3 regions of the Streptomyces sp. NPDC001027 genome follow, and region 3 is predicted to be linked to each of the others. Evidence: predicted binding sites of a transcription regulator. Region 3 holds the regulator's gene; each other region holds the start of a gene.

Region 1 (5,199 bases), on a different contig from region 3:
TGTGCGGCTCGAGTTCGTCGACGGCCGGGTCCGCACCAGGGACCCCCTCGGCGTCGAGGACTTCGAAGAGTTGGAGCGCCGGGCGCCGGAGACCGTCCGGCTGGAGTACGTCAACGGAAAACTAGAGGTCAAGGCGATGCCAGACGGCAAGCACACGTCGATCTTCATGTGGTTGCTGCGCCAGTGCATGCACCAACGCCCTGATCTGGACCTCGCACCGGAACGCGGCGTCAAGGCCGAGGCCTACCGAAAGGGTCGAGCCCGCACGGACGGATTCCTCGCGCCGGTGAATCACTTCGTGGAAGACGGGGAGTGGTCCGCCCCCGATGGTGCCCTCATGGCTGTGGAAATCACCTCCCACGACCGCGACACCGACCAGCGCGACCGCGTCGACAAGCCCATCGGTTACGCCGGGGCCGCCATCCCCGTCTATCTCCTGATCGACCGCGACAACGACACGGCCGTCGTGTTCAGTGAGCCCAAGGACGGCCGCTACCAGCAGTCCGTGTCCTACCCCTGGGGTGCCACCGTCCCGCTTCCGGCACCCGTAGGCATCACCCTCGACACCGAGCAGCTCAAGCAGTTCGCCGACTGAAAAGCCCGAGGGCGGCACCCCCCGTTTCCGGGAAGTGCCGCCCTCGGTCGAAGGACAGGCGATCAACCGTCAGGTCGATCAGAAGTCCATGTCACCGCCCGGCATGCCGCCGCCGGCGGGCGCGGCGGCCTTCTCCGGCTTGTCGGCGATGACGGCCTCGGTGGTGAGGAACAGCGCGGCGATGGAGGCGGCGTTCTGCAGGGCGGAACGCGTGACCTTCGCCGGGTCGATGATGCCTTCGGCGATCATGTCGACGTACTCACCGGTCGCGGCGTTCAGGCCGTGGCCGACCTGGAGGTTGCGGACCTTCTCCACGACGACGCCACCCTCGAGACCACCGTTGACGGCGATCTGCTTGAGCGGGGCCTCGAGCGCGATGCGCACGGCGTTGGCGCCGGTCGCCTCGTCACCCTCGAGCTCCAGCTTCTCGAAGACGGCGGACGCCTGGATGAGCGCCACGCCGCCACCGGCGACGATGCCCTCCTCGACGGCGGCCTTCGCGTTGCGGACGGCGTCCTCGATGCGGTGCTTGCGCTCCTTGAGCTCCACCTCGGTGGCGGCGCCGGCCTTGATGACCGCGACACCGCCGGCGAGCTTCGCCAGGCGCTCCTGCAGCTTCTCGCGGTCGTAGTCCGAGTCGCTGTTCTCGATCTCGGCGCGGATCTGGTTGACGCGGCCCGCGACCTGGTCCGAGTCGCCGGCGCCGTCGACGATGGTCGTCTCGTCCTTGGTGATGACGACCTTGCGAGCCTTGCCGAGCAGGTCGACGGTCGTGTTCTCGAGCTTGAGACCGACCTCCTCGGAGATGACCTCGCCGCCGGTGAGGATGGCGATGTCGTTCAGCATCGCCTTGCGGCGGTCGCCGAAGCCCGGAGCCTTGACCGCGACGGACTTGAAGGTGCCGCGGATCTTGTTGACGACCAGGGTCGACAGGGCCTCGCCCTCGACGTCCTCGGCGATGATCAGCAGCGGCTTGCCGCCCTGCATGACCTTCTCGAGGAGCGGGAGCAGGTCCTTGACGCTCGCGATCTTGGAGTTCGCGATCAGGATGTACGGGTCGTCGAGGACGGCCTCCATACGCTCCATGTCGGTGGCGAAGTACGCCGAGATGTAGCCCTTGTCGAAGCGCATGCCCTCGGTGAGCTCGAGCTCCAGACCGAAGGTCTGCGACTCCTCGACCGTGATGACGCCTTCCTTGCCGACCTTGTCCATCGCCTCGGCGATGAGCTCGCCGATCTGGGTGTCGGCGGCGGAGATGGAGGCCGTGGAGGCGATCTGCTCCTTGGTCTCGACATCCTTCGCCTGCTCGAGCAGGGCGCCGGAGACGGCCTCGACGGCCTTCTCGATGCCGCGCTTGAGAGCCATCGGGTTGGCGCCGGCGGCTACGTTGCGCAGGCCTTCCTTGACGAGGGCCTGGGCGAGGACGGTCGCGGTGGTCGTGCCGTCGCCGGCGACGTCGTCCGTCTTCTTCGCGACTTCCTTGACCAGCTCGGCGCCGATCTTCTCGTACGGGTCCTCGAGCTCGATCTCCTTGGCGATGGAGACACCATCGTTGGTGATCGTGGGGGCGCCCCACTTCTTCTCGAGGACGACGTTGCGGCCCTTGGGGCCGAGCGTCACCTTGACGGCGTCCGCGAGCTGGTTCATGCCGCGCTCGAGGCCGCGCCGCGCCTCCTCGTCGAACGCGATGATCTTGGCCATGTGAAGTGGTCCCTCCAGGACTGGGGGTGATTCCTTCGGACCGCGCCCGCGCCCGCGACGGACGGCTCGCCGGCCGTGTGGTTCCTTGCCCCACCTGGCCTGCGGGCCTCACCGACCCGGTCCTTCGTTGTCACTCTCACCTTCAGAGTGCTAACGCCAATGATTAGCACTCGCCCATGCCGAGTGCAAGCGCCTCGGGACGATCCGCAGGTGAACAGGGGGCGTCCGGGTCGGTGCGCGCGCGTCGGCGGGGCACCGGCGCCCACCCCTGTCCCCGTCCCGGAGCATGCCGAAGGGCTCGCGCCCCAGGAGGCGCGAGCCCTTCGAAGATGAAACAGAAGAACGACGCTGTCAGTCGGCGCGTGCTTCAGCCGGTCGCGAGACGGACCATGTCCGCCTGCGGCCCCTTCTGGCCCTGCGAGATCTCGAAATCGACCCGCTGACCCTCTTCCAGGGTGCGGTAGCCGTCCATCTGAATCGCGCTGTAGTGGACGAAAACATCCGCACCACCGTCGACCGCGATGAAGCCGTACCCCTTCTCCGCGTTGAACCACTTGACGGTGCCCTGAGCCATGCCTAACTCCCCTATTACTGGCCCTTGCACAGATCCACACTTCGTGGATCCGGGTCAGACCTCACCCCCCAGTTGGTTGGGGGCGTGCGCCGGAACGCGTCGACCGCGGCTGAATGTATCTGCCCAACTGCCCTCTGCAACAGGTCAGTCGGACGAGAATTCTGGACGCGTGAGATCCGGAATGTGGCGCAAATTCGCCAGAATTCAGGGCAAGTCGGGCCCTGCAAAAGCCACATAAGCCACATAAGCAGCGCACACTTTGGCTGCTTCTTGTCGGGCTCGGGCGTAAACAAAAGGCCCCGGAACCGGTGATCAGGACCGGGTTCCCCAACTGTACCGCGCTCAACCACACTGAATTGCCCCCTCCGCTTCTATCGCGGAGAGGGCAATTGGATGAACTCTCGGTAATCGCTGTTACCGACGGTTACTACCCGCCGGTACTGAACAGCGGTCAGCCACCGGCGACGGCCGGAATGATCGAGACGCCGGCGCCGGCCGGAGTCGCCGTCTCCAGACCCTGCTCGAAGCGGACGTCGTCGTCGTTCACGTACACGTTGACGAACCGCCGCAGCTTGCCCTGGTCGTCCAGGACGCGCGCCGCGATGCCGGTGTGGTTCTTCTCCAGGTCGGAGATGACCTCGCCGAGGGTCGCGCCCTCGGCCGAGACCTCGGCCAGGCCGCCGGTGTAGGTGCGCAGGATGGTCGGGATGCGAACAGTGACGCTCATGGTGTGTGATCTCCGGTCAGGTAGTCGGCCTCAGGGGCGCGGGGAACTGCGCGACCAGCCCCACCCGGCCCGCAGCGCGCGTACGGTCTCCTAGCGGAGCGCCCCGCTCATGATGCGAGGCCAGCCTCTCGGAAAGAGTCCAGGTTCGGGCGGATCGTCGCGGTGAGTCCGGTGCCGGCCACCGCGTCCAGGGTCTTCAGGCCGTCGCCGGTGTTCAGGACGACGGTCGTCTTCGTCGGGTCCAGCAGACCGTTCTCGATCAGCTTCTTCGCCACGCCCACGGTCACGCCGCCGGCCGTCTCCGCGAAGATGCCCTCCGTGCGCGCCAGCAGCTTGATCGCGTCGACGACCTGCTCGTCGTTCACGTCCTCCACCGCGCCGCCCGTCCGCCGCGCGATGTCGAGGACGTACGGACCGTCCGCCGGGTTGCCGATGGCCAGCGACTTGGCGATGGTGTTCGGCTTCTGCGGGCGGACCACGTCGTGCCCGGCCTTGTAGGCCACGGACACCGGGGAGCAGCCCTCGGCCTGCGCGCCGAAGATCTTGTACGGCCTGTCCTCGACCAGCCCGAGCTTGATCAGCTCCTGCAGACCCTTGTCGATCTTCGTGAGCTGCGAGCCGGAGGCGATCGGCACCACGAGCTGGTCGGGCAGCCGCCAGCCGAGCTGCTCGCAGATCTCGTACGCCAGCGTCTTGGAGCCCTCGGCGTAGTACGGCCGCAGGTTGACGTTGACGAAGCCCCAGCCCTCGCCCGCCGGGTCGCCGATGAGCTCGGAGCAGAAGCGGTTGACGTCGTCGTAGTTGCCCTCGATGCCGACGAGCTCGCCGCCGTAGATCGCGGCCATGACGACCTTGCCCTGCTCCAGGTCGTGCGGGATGAACACGCAGGAGCGGAAGCCGGCGCGGGCCGCGGCGGCGCCCACCGCGCCGGCCAGGTTGCCGGTGGAGGAGCAGGAGAGCGTGGTGAAGCCGAACGCGCGGGCGGCCTCGATGGCCTGGGCGACGACCCGGTCCTTGAAGGAGTGGGTCGGGTTGCCGGAGTCGTCCTTGACGAAGAGCTTGCCGGCGTCGACGCCCAGCTCGCGGGCGAGGTTGTCGGCCTGCACGAGCTTGGTCCAGCCGGGGTTGATGTTCGGCTTGTCGGCCACGTCCGCCGGGACGGGCAGCAGCGGCGCGTAGCGCCAGATGTTCGCGGGTCCCGCCTCGATGCGCTTGCGCAGCTCCTCCGTGTCGTAGGAGGCGAAGTCGTACGCGATCTCGAGCGGGCCGAAACACTCCTCGCACGCGAAGACCGGACCGAGGGGGACGCGGTGGCCGCACTCGCGGCAGCTCAACGCGGTGGCCGGACCGAGGTCGACAGCGGAGGTCGTAGAGTCCGTGGTGCTTGCAACAGTCTGCGCAGCCATGTGAGGCGAGGCCCTTTCTCCTCATCTTCCTCACGACGCACTTCGCCGTGAGACGGATTTGGCACCTTCCCGAGCCGGGAGCCTCGCTGAACGATCAACAGTGATCCACGAGAACCGACTGGAGGGTTGCCGGGGCTTCATCGGGCCGTGTCCCTCTGCCCCTCTGGATGAGCGGTATGCGGTTGTTGATCTGTGT
Region 2 (5,199 bases), on a different contig from region 3:
CGACCAGGGTGCGCGGTCCCGGCAACAGGGTCGCCCGGACGGTCCCCGGCTCGGTCCCGAACCACAGCACCGCCTCCTTCACGTCCCCGCCGTCCGAGATCCACTCGGCCTCGGCCTCGGCGGGGATCGCCTCGTGCGGCACCCCGGGCGCGATCTTGAGGGCGGCGCGCGGGGCGGCGAGCGCGGCGGCGACCGCCCACGACAGGGGAGGCGAGTACGCCTCGGGATCGAAGATGCGCCCCCGGCCGCCCCGGCGCGCGGGATCCACGAAGACCGCGTCGTAGCCGCCGGCGTCCACCTCGGTGACGTCCGCCTCCCGCACCTCGATCAGCTCGCTCAGCCCGAGCGCCTCGGCGTTCGCACGCGCCGCCTCGGCGGCCGCCGGGTCCCGGTCCACGGCCAGCACCCGGATCCCGGCGCGGGCGAGGGCGATCGCGTCCCCGCCGATCCCGCAGCACAGGTCGGCGACGGAGGTCACCCCGAGCGCCTTCATCCGGTCGGCCCGGTAGCCTGCGACGCTCGCCCGCGTCGACTGCTCCACGCCGTTCGGCGTGAAGAACATCCGCTCCGCGTCCCGCGCCCCGAACTTCACCGCCGCCCGCTGCCGCAGCCGGGCCTGGCCGAGGGCCGCGGAGACCAGGTCGGCCGGATGCTCGCGGCGGAGCCGGGTGGCGACGGCGAGTTCGTCGGCGGGGGCGGTGCCGCGCACCGCGTCGAGGAGGGCGCGGCCCTCGGGAGTGCGCAGGGGGGCGAGGTCGTTCACCGGGCCATTGTGGGCCAGTCGGTGGACAGCGCGCCTGTGGCGGCGGTGTCGGGCCGGGTTGGGGAAGGGCGACTGCGAAGATCCGGCGCCATGGGACCTGTCGTACAAAATGACATGAACGGCCTTGACGAGCCGGCCCGCCGCCGCACCCGCCCGAATCCCCGCCCCCGCCCGAATCCCCGCCCCCGCCGGGGGACTCGCAGCGCCGCCGGACGGCCCCTCGGCGCCGCCGGGACCCGCAGTGCCGTCGGGTTCAGGAGCCTCGTCGCCGTCCTTGCCCTGGCCGCCGTCGCGTCGGGCTGCGCCGGAGGGGGCGCCGGAGCCGGCGCCGACCGCTCGGCCCGCCCCGCGCCCGGACAGCAGCCGGAGAAGGCTGCGCCGCCGGTGGTCGCGCCGGCCCGCGCCCTGTACGGCTACGCCGCCCGGCTCCGTGCCGCCCACCTGGCGCGCGTCGCCGCGGCCAGGCGCTGGGGCCTGCGAAAGGTCCCGCTGACGCCCCCGCCGCCCCCCGCGCACAAGCCGGAGATCACCACCCGCAAGGGCTTCGAGGTCGACGACCACGAGGAGCTCGGTCTCCCGCCGGTCTTCACCTCGATCCCCACGGAGGACCGGGTCGTCTTCCTCACCATCGACGACGGCGCCGAGAAGGACCCGGCGTTCCTGCGCATGACGAGCGAGCTGAAGATCCCGTACACCGCCTTCCTCAGCGACTACCTGATCAAGGACGACTACGGGTACTTCAAGGAGATGCAGGACCGGGGGGCGACCCTGAACAACCACACGCTCCACCACCCCTACCTGCCGGCCCTCTCCTACGCCCGTCAGAAGCACGAGATCTGCGGGATGCAGGAGGTGATCCGGGAGCGCTACGGCGCCCGCCCCGCCCTCTTCCGGCCGCCCTTCGGCAACTACGACCAGGACACCCTGCGCGCCGCGAAGAGCTGCGGCGTGCGCTACGCCCCGCTCTGGGACGAGGAGGTCTTCGTCGACCACTGGGAGTACCGCGAGGGGGACCGGGAACTGCACCCCGGCGACATCGTCCTGAGCCACTTCCGCGGTCGCGGCGACTGGAAGGGCACGATGCCCGACCTCGTCCGCCGCTTCCTGGACAAGGTCACGGCGAAGGGCTACGCGGTGGCCCGTCTGGAGGACTACCTGTGAGGGCACGGCAGAAGTGCGCGGGAGCGGCGGCCGCCCTGCTGGTCCTGCTCGTCCTGACGGCCCTTGCCGGCTGCGCCCAGTCCGTCGACCCGATCGAACGGCTGGGCAGGAAGGCCGCGGCCCGGGTCCACCCGGCCGGCCCGGCCGCCGGGCAGCCCGCCTATCGCCGCTGGGGTCTGACGGCCCCGCTGGCCCCCGCCCCGGCCCACCCGGCCCGCTCGCTGGCCGGCAGCCCCGGGACGGCTCTCCCGCCGGTCGTGGACCACGTCCCGACGACCGACAGGGTCGTCTTCCTCACGTACGACGACGGCGCCGAACGCGACCCGCGCTTCGTCGACATGGTCCGCGAACTGCGCCTGCCGGTCAGCATGTTCCTCACCGACAGCGTGATCGGCCCCGGCTACGGCAGGCTGGCCCGGCTGCAGTCGGTCGGGGCCAGCGTCCAGAACCACACCCTGGACCACCCGGCCCTGCGCGGCCTGCCCTACGCCGGCCAGCGCGCCGAGATCTGCGGCCAGCAGGACAAGCTGCGCGCCCGTTTCGGTCTGCGCCCCCGCCTCCTCCGCCCGCCCTACGGCGCCTACGACGCCACCACCCGACGCGCCGCCGCCGACTGCGGCATCGCGGCCGTCGTCCTGTGGCGCGCCTCGATGGGTCCCACGACCCTCGCCTACGCCCACGGCCCCCACCGCCTCCGCCCCGGTGACGTCATCGCCGTCGCCCCGGACGAGACGACGGCCCCGGACCTGCGCGACCGCACGACGCGACTCCTGCGCCAGATCCAGCACGAGCACCTGACGGTGGCCCGCCTGGAGGACTACCTCTGACGCCTCGCCCTCAGACATTGGAGCCGGGACACCGGCCGGGTCCGTCTTCTGCGCCGGTCCGGTGTCGCCGTTCGGCGCCGGCCGGAACGTCGGAGGCAGGTCGTCGGTCGGGGTCGGCATTCTCAGCCCGTCCGGCGTCCGAGGACGAGGCCCGTCCAGGGCCGAAGCGGGGGCACGGGGGCGGCAGCCCCCGGAAACGGCGCCCCGCCACCGGGTGACCAGGACGCTCACGGCGGCCGAAAACCCGACGACGCGCCGCAGGCATTGGCACTCCGCTTGACCGAGTGCTAATCGCGGTCATAGTCTCGGGTCTGGCACTCCCCCCTGGAGAGTGCCAACAGCGACGGGCAGGTCCGGCACCCGCGACGACGGATCCACCTGGTCGCCACCTCAGACAGTTAGCCCCGTGAGATCTCCGAAGGGGGAGGTCGGATCGTGACGACCACCAGCTCCAAGGTTGCCATCAAGCCGCTCGAGGACCGCATTGTGGTCCAGCCGCTCGACGCCGAGCAGACCACCGCCTCTGGCCTGGTCATCCCGGACACCGCGAAGGAGAAGCCCCAGGAGGGCGCCGTCCTCGCGGTGGGCCCGGGTCGCTTCGAGAACGGCGAGCGCCTGCCGCTCGACGTCAAGGTCGGCGACGTCGTCCTGTACAGCAAGTACGGCGGCACCGAGGTGAAGTACAACGGCGAGGAGTTCCTCGTCCTCTCGGCTCGCGACGTGCTCGCGATCATCGAGAAGTAATTCACCCAGTTTTGCAGTGAACTGCGCTCCTGGCCCCGCGTGTTTGTGAAGCCGGGCGCCGGGGGCGCAGTTCGTTTCTCCCACTTTTCCCGAGAGGGCTGAACCGCTCCCATGGCGAAGATCCTGAAGTTCGACGAGGACGCCCGTCGCGCCCTCGAGCGCGGCGTCAACAAGCTTGCCGACACGGTCAAGGTGACGATCGGCCCCAAGGGCCGCAACGTCGTCATCGACAAGAAGTTCGGCGCCCCCACCATCACCAACGACGGTGTCACGATCGCCCGTGAGGTCGAGATCGAGGACCCGTACGAGAACCTCGGCGCGCAGCTGGTGAAGGAGGTGGCGACCAAGACCAACGACATCGCGGGCGACGGTACGACCACCGCCACCGTGCTCGCCCAGGCGCTGGTGCGCGAGGGCCTGAAGAACGTCGCCGCGGGCGCGTCCCCGGCCGCCCTGAAGAAGGGCATCGACGCCGCCGTCAAGGCCGTCTCCGACGAGCTGCTGGCCTCGGCCCGCCCGATCGACGAGAAGTCCGACATCGCCGCCGTCGCCGCGCTGTCCGCCCAGGACCAGCAGGTCGGCGAGCTCATCGCCGAGGCCATGGACAAGGTCGGCAAGGACGGCGTCATCACCGTCGAGGAGTCCAACACCTTCGGTCTGGAGCTGGACTTCACCGAGGGCATGGCCTTCGACAAGGGCTACCTGTCGCCGTACTTCGTGACGGACCAGGAGCGCATGGAGGCCGTCCTCGAGGACCCCTACATCCTCATCAACCAGGGCAAGATCTCCTCGATCGCCGACCTGCTGCCGCTGCTCGAGAAGGTCATCCAGACCAACTCCTCCAAGCCGCTGCTGATCATCGCCGAGGACCTCGAGGGCGAGGCGCTCTCCACCCTCGTCGTCAACAAGATCCGCGGCACCTTCAACGCGGTCGCCGTCAAGGCCCCGGGCTTCGGCGACCGTCGCAAGGCGATGCTGCAGGACATGGCCGTCCTCACCGGCGCCACCGTCATCTCCGAGGAGGTCGGCCTCAAGCTCGACCAGGTCGGCCTGGACGTGCTGGGCTCCGCCCGCCGCGTCACCGTCACCAAGGACGACACCACCATCGTCGACGGCGCCGGCAACTCCGAGGACGTCGTGGGCCGCGTCGGCCAGATCAAGGCCGAGATCGAGAACACGGACTCCGACTGGGACCGCGAGAAGCTCCAGGAGCGCCTCGCGAAGCTGGCCGGCGGCGTGTGCGTGATCAAGGTCGGCGCCGCCACCGAGGTGGAGCTGAAGGAGAAGAAGCACCGTCTGGAGGACGCCATCTCCGCGACCCGCGCCGCGGTCGAGGAGGGCATCGTCTCCGGTGGCGGTTCCGCGCTGGTCCACGCCGTCAAGGTCCTCGAGGGCAACCTCGACAAGACCGGCGACGAGGCCACCGGTGTCGCGGTCGTCCGCAAGGCCGCCGTCGAGCCGCTGCGCTGGATCGCCGAGAACGCGGGCCTCGAGGGCTACGTCATCACCGCCAAGGTGGCCGACCTCGACAAGGGCCAGGGCTTCAACGCCGCGACCGGCGAGTACGGCGACCTGGTCAAGGCCGGCGTCATCGACCCGGTCAAGGTCACCCGCTCCGCCCTGGAGAACGCCGCCTCCATCGCCTCCCTCCTCCTGACGACCGAGACCCTCGTCGTCGAGAAGAAGGAAGAGGAGGAGCCGGCC
Region 3 (5,199 bases):
GAACCGGCGTCGGCTTCTTCCAGGGAGGGGTCAGGTCGGCGGAGTACTGGCGCATTCGGATGACGATAGGAGAATCCCCGAGGCGGGCTTACGGCGACACGCCGAACCGCTTCGCGAGCGCGTCCCGCTGCGCCCGCACGAACGCCGCGTCCACCACGGCCCCGTGACCGGGCACGTACCGCGCGTCCTCGCCGCCGAGGTCGAGGAGCCGGTCCAGGGCGGCCGGCCAGCGCGACGGCACGGCGTCCGGGCCTGCCTGCGGATCGCCGGACTCCTCGACCAGGTCGCCGCAGAAGACCGTCTCGGGCTCGCCGGCCGCCGCACCCGGGACGAGGACGGCCAGGTCGTGGGCGGAGTGGGCGGGGCCCACGTTCGCCAGCAGGACCTGCCGGCCGGCGCCCAGGTCGAGCGTCCACTCCCCGGAGACGAAGTGGCGGGGCCGCACGAGCGTGTCCGCCGCCTCCGTCGCCGCCGCCTCGTCGACGCCCTGCCGGACCGCGTCCGACCGCAGTTCGTCGGCCGGCACGGAGTCGATGCCCACCGCCCCGAACACCTCGGCCCCGGCGAACGCCGCGGCGCCCAGCACATGGTCGAAATGGGGGTGGGTCAACGCGAGATGAGTCACACGGCAGCCGGCGAGCTGCTCGGCCTGCGCCCGCAGCAGCGCCCCCTCCGCCAGCGTCGACCCGGCGTCGATCACCAGCGCCGTGCCCGTGCCGACGACCAGACCCACCGTGCAGTCCCAGCCCGGCAGCCGGCACCGGCCCACCCCCGTCGCGACCCGCTCCCATCCCAGCTCTTCCCAAGTCATCGTCATACCGCGACGCTAACTGCAGGGCGCCCGTGCCGGGGCCGACCTTGCCCCGGGTGTACCCCACAGCCGTACACTGGCCGGGGAACGCTGGCACTCGAATGTGAAGAGTGCCAAACGCGAAGGCCCAGGGGACTGGGGGACGAGATTCTGGAGGTGTGCGCGCGATGCTGAGCGAACGCAGGCTCCAGGTGCTGCGCGCCATCGTCCAGGACTACGTCGGCACCGAGGAGCCCGTGGGGTCCAAGGCGCTCACCGAGCGGCACAACCTCGGCGTCTCCCCGGCGACGGTCCGCAACGACATGGCCGCCCTGGAGGACGAGGGGTACATCGCCCAGCCGCACACCAGTGCCGGGCGGATCCCCACCGACAAGGGCTACCGGCTGTTCGTCGACAAGCTGGCCGGCGTCAAGCCGATGACCGGCCCCGAGCGGCGCGCCATCCAGAACTTCCTGGACGGCGCGGTCGACCTCGACGACGTCGTGGCGCGGACGGTACGGCTGCTCGCGCAGCTCACCCGGCAGGTCGCCGTCGTGCAGTACCCGTCCCTGACCCGTTCGACCGTGCGGCACGTGGAGCTCCTCTCGCTCGCGCCCGCACGCCTGATGCTGGTGCTGATCACGGACACCGGGCGGGTCGAGCAGCGGCTGGTGGACTGCCCGGCGCCCTTCGGGGAGTCCTCGCTGGCGGATCTGCGCGCGCGGCTCAACAGCCGCGTCGCCGGCCGCCGGTTCTCGGACGTGCCGCGGCTGGTGGAGGATCTGCCGGAGGCCTTCGAGGCGGAGGACCGCGGCACCGTCACGATGGTGCTCTCCACCCTGCTGGAGACGCTGGTCGAGGAGAACGAGGAGCGGCTGATGATCGGCGGAACCGCCAATCTCACCCGCTTCGGGCATGACTTTCCCCTCACCATCCGACCCGTCCTGGAGGCCCTCGAGGAGCAGGTCGTGCTCCTCAAGCTCCTTGGCGAGGCGGGGGATTCGGGCATGACCGTACGCATCGGTCACGAGAACGCCTACGAGGGACTCAACTCCACTTCCGTGGTGTCGGTCGGCTACGGTTCGGGCGGCGAGGCAGTCGCCAAACTCGGCGTGGTCGGACCGACCCGCATGGATTACCCGGGAACGATGGGAGCGGTACGAGCGGTGGCACGGTACGTCGGACAGATCCTGGCGGAGTCGTAAGTGGCCACGGACTACTACGCCGTCCTCGGCGTGCGCCGCGACGCGTCGCAGGAAGAGATCAAGAAGGCCTTCCGCAGGCTCGCGCGCGAGCTGCATCCGGACGTCAACCCGGATCCGAAGACCCAGGAGCGGTTCAAGGAGATCAACGCCGCCTACGAGGTGTTGTCGGACCCGCAGAAGAAGCAGGTCTACGACCTCGGCGGCGACCCGCTGTCCCAGGCGGGCGGCGGTGGCGCCGGCGGCTTCGGGGCGGGGGGCTTCGGCAACTTCTCCGACATCATGGACGCGTTCTTCGGCACGGCGTCGCAGCGCGGGCCCCGCTCGCGCACCCGCCGCGGCCAGGACGCGATGATCCGGCTGGAGATCGACCTCGAGGAGGCGGCCTTCGGCACCACGAAGGACCTCCAGGTCGACACGGCGATCGTCTGCACGACGTGCAGCGGCGAGGGCGCGGCCCCCGGCACCAGCGCCCAGACATGTGACATGTGCCGCGGTCGCGGCGAGGTGTCGCAGGTGACGCGGTCCTTCCTGGGCCAGGTCATGACGTCGCGGCCGTGTCCGCAGTGCCAGGGCTTCGGCACCGTCGTGCCGACCCCCTGCCCGGAGTGCGCCGGCGACGGGCGCGTGCGCTCGCGCCGCACCCTGACGGTGAAGATCCCGGCCGGCGTCGACAACGGCACCCGGATCCAGCTCGCGGGCGAGGGCGAGGTCGGCCCCGGCGGCGGTCCCGCCGGCGACCTGTACGTGGAGATCCACGAGCTGCCGCACGCCCAGTTCCAGCGGCGCGGCGACGACCTGCACTGCACGGTGACCCTGCCGATGACGGCGGCGGCCCTGGGCACGAAGGTGCCCCTGGAGACGCTGGACGGCCTCGAGGAGGTCGACATCCGGCCCGGCACCCAGTCCGGGCAGTCGATCCCGTTGCACGGCCGGGGCGTCACGCATCTGCGCGGCGGCGGGCGCGGCGACCTCATCGTGCACGTCGAGGTGCAGACCCCGACGAAGCTCGACCCGGAGCAGGAGCGACTGCTGCGGGAGCTGGCGAAGCTGCGGGGCGAGGAGCGGCCCACGGGGCAGTTCCAGCCCGGGCAGCAGGGACTGTTCTCGCGGCTGAAGGACGCGTTCAACGGACGGTGACGGCGGGGTGCGGCGGGCTGTCGTTCCCACCCCGCCGCACCTTCCGAGGGCCGATTCGGACTTGTCCAGAGGACGTGACAACATGCCGCCATGTCCTCCGCGCTGACCGGTCTCCTCCCGCACCCGATCGTGCAGGCCCCCATGGCGGGCGGTGTCTCCGTCCCACAGCTCGCGGCCGCCGTGTCCGAGGCGGGCGGGCTCGGATTCCTCGCGGCCGGCTACAAGACGGCCGACGGCATGTACGAGGACATCAAACAGCTGCGGAGCCTCACCGGCCGTCCTTTCGGCGTCAACCTCTTCATGCCGCAGCCCGAATACCCCGGTGCGAGCACCGGCTCCGCCGGAGCGGCCCAGGCCGCGCTCCCCGACGCCGGCGCCGTCGACGTGTACGCCCACCAGCTGGCCGGTGAGACCGTCTGGTACGACACCGAGCTCGGCGACCCGGACAGCGGCCGCGACGACGGGTACGACGCCAAGCTGGCGGTGCTGCTGGACAACCCGGTGCCGGTCGTGTCCTTCCACTTCGGCGTCCCGAGCGGCGAGGCGCTGGAGTCGCTGCGCCGCGCGGGAACGTTCACGCTGGTCACGGCGACCACCGCCGAAGAGGCCCTCGCGGTGGAGCGGGCCGGCGCGGACGCGGTCATCGTGCAGGGCGTGGAGGCCGGCGGACACCAGGGCAGCCACCGGGACAACCCCGAGAACGACGGCTGCGGCATCGGTCTGCTCTCCCTGGTCGCCCAGGTCCGCGAGTCGGTGGGCCTGCCGGTCGTCGCCGCCGGCGGCATCATGCGCGGCAGCCAGATCGCCGCCGTCCTCGCGGCCGGCGCGAGCGCGGCCCAGCTGGGCACCGCGTTCCTCGCCGCCCCCGAGTCCGGCGCGCACGCCGTGCACAAGCAGGCGCTGACCAACCCCCTGTTCGTGCGCACCGAGCTGACCCGCGCCTTCTCCGGCCGACCGGCCCGCGGCCTGGTCAACCGCTTCCTGCGCGAGCACGGCCCGTACGCGCCCGCCGCCTACCCGGAGGTGCACCACCTCACCGTGCCGCTGCGCAAGGCGGCCGCCAAGGCGGGGGACGCCCAGGGGATGGCGCTGTGGGCGGGGCAGGGGCACCGGATGGCCCGCGATCTGCCCGCCGGACGACTGGTGGAGGTGCTGGTGTCCGAACTCGCAGAGGCGCGGACAGCGTTGTCACAGGGCTTCGCGGCCGGAGAGGGAGGTGCCCGATGACCGCCCCGGTGTTCATCGTCGACGAACTCCCGCACGGTCGGGCCGAGTTCGTGCTGGACGGCCCCGAGGGCCGGCACGCCGTCTCGGTGAAGCGGCTGCGGGCCGGCGAGGACGTGGTCCTCACCGACGGCGCCGGCCGCTGGGCGCCGGCCGAGGTCGTCGCCGCCGAGGGCAAGGACCGGCTGGTGGTGCGTCTGGGCGAGACGGTCGAGGAGCCCGTCGAGACGCCCCGGATCACGGTCGTGCAGGCCCTGCCCAAGGGGGACCGGGGCGAGCTGGCCGTCGAGACGATGACCGAGACCGGCGTCGACGCGATCGTGCCGTGGGCGGCCGCGCGCTGCATCACCCAGTGGAGGGGCGAGCGCGGCGCGAAGGCGCTCGCCAAGTGGCGGGCCACCGCCCGCGAGGCCGGCAAGCAGTCCCGCCGGGTCCGCTTCCCCGAGGTCGCGGAGGCGGCGACCGCCCGCCAGGTGGCCGCGCTGCTCGCCCGGGCCGACTTCGCCGCCGTCCTGCACGAGGACCGCGACTACGGCAGCGAGCCGCTGGCCGCCGCGGAACTCCCCGCCGAGGGCGAGATCGTGCTCGTCGTGGGCCCCGAAGGGGGCGTGTCGCCGGAGGAGTTGGTCCTCTTCGAGGAGGCGGGCGCGAAGGCGTACCGGCTAGGCCGGAGCGTGCTGCGCACCTCGACCGCCGGCACGGCGGCCGCGGCCCTCGTCCTCGGCCGGACCGGCCGCTGGTCCTGACCCCGTTCGTCTGCCCGCCCGCGTGTCCGTCTGTCCGTCCGCTCGCCCGCCGTTCGGAGGTTGCCGTGGAGCTCGTCCAAGTCAGGCTGCTGGTGGA

The links. The regulator HrcA, encoded in region 3, represses chaperone genes, less so after heat shock. The targets are predictions, from matches to a motif close to TTNGCACTCNGNNNNNCNGAGTGCNAA.
Region 1: groL (chaperonin GroEL) is a predicted target of HrcA. The motif match lies at 2,460-2,486, and genes of this name have one in related genera.
Region 2: groES (co-chaperone GroES) is a predicted target of HrcA. The motif match lies at 3,016-3,042, and genes of this name have one in related genera.

What each region holds. Positions count from the first base shown of each region.
Region 1 covers NZ_JBEPBI010000031.1:36,807-42,005, reverse strand. Annotated here, with positions in the region: gene ABT300_RS12195 (Uma2 family endonuclease) at 1-595, shown strand, start outside; gene groL (chaperonin GroEL) at 674-2,296, opposite strand; gene ABT300_RS12185 (cold-shock protein) at 2,664-2,870, opposite strand; gene ABT300_RS12180 (MoaD/ThiS family protein) at 3,322-3,597, opposite strand; gene thrC (threonine synthase) at 3,705-5,003, opposite strand; SAM riboswitch class I at 5,022-5,177, opposite strand.
Region 2 covers NZ_JBEPBI010000001.1:180,214-185,412, forward strand. Annotated here, with positions in the region: gene ABT300_RS00920 (THUMP-like domain-containing protein) at 1-763, opposite strand, end outside; gene ABT300_RS00925 (polysaccharide deacetylase family protein) at 878-1,924, shown strand; gene ABT300_RS00930 (polysaccharide deacetylase family protein) at 1,921-2,751, shown strand; gene groES (co-chaperone GroES) at 3,187-3,495, shown strand; gene groL (chaperonin GroEL) at 3,607-5,199, shown strand, end outside.
Region 3 covers NZ_JBEPBI010000030.1:27,671-32,869, reverse strand. Annotated here, with positions in the region: gene ABT300_RS11900 (DUF3097 domain-containing protein) at 1-55, opposite strand, end outside; gene ABT300_RS11895 (MBL fold metallo-hydrolase) at 89-817, opposite strand; gene hrcA (heat-inducible transcriptional repressor HrcA) at 979-1,995, shown strand; gene dnaJ (molecular chaperone DnaJ) at 1,996-3,132, shown strand; gene ABT300_RS11880 (nitronate monooxygenase) at 3,223-4,359, shown strand; gene ABT300_RS11875 (16S rRNA (uracil(1498)-N(3))-methyltransferase) at 4,356-5,102, shown strand; gene ABT300_RS11870 (VOC family protein) at 5,168-5,199, shown strand, end outside.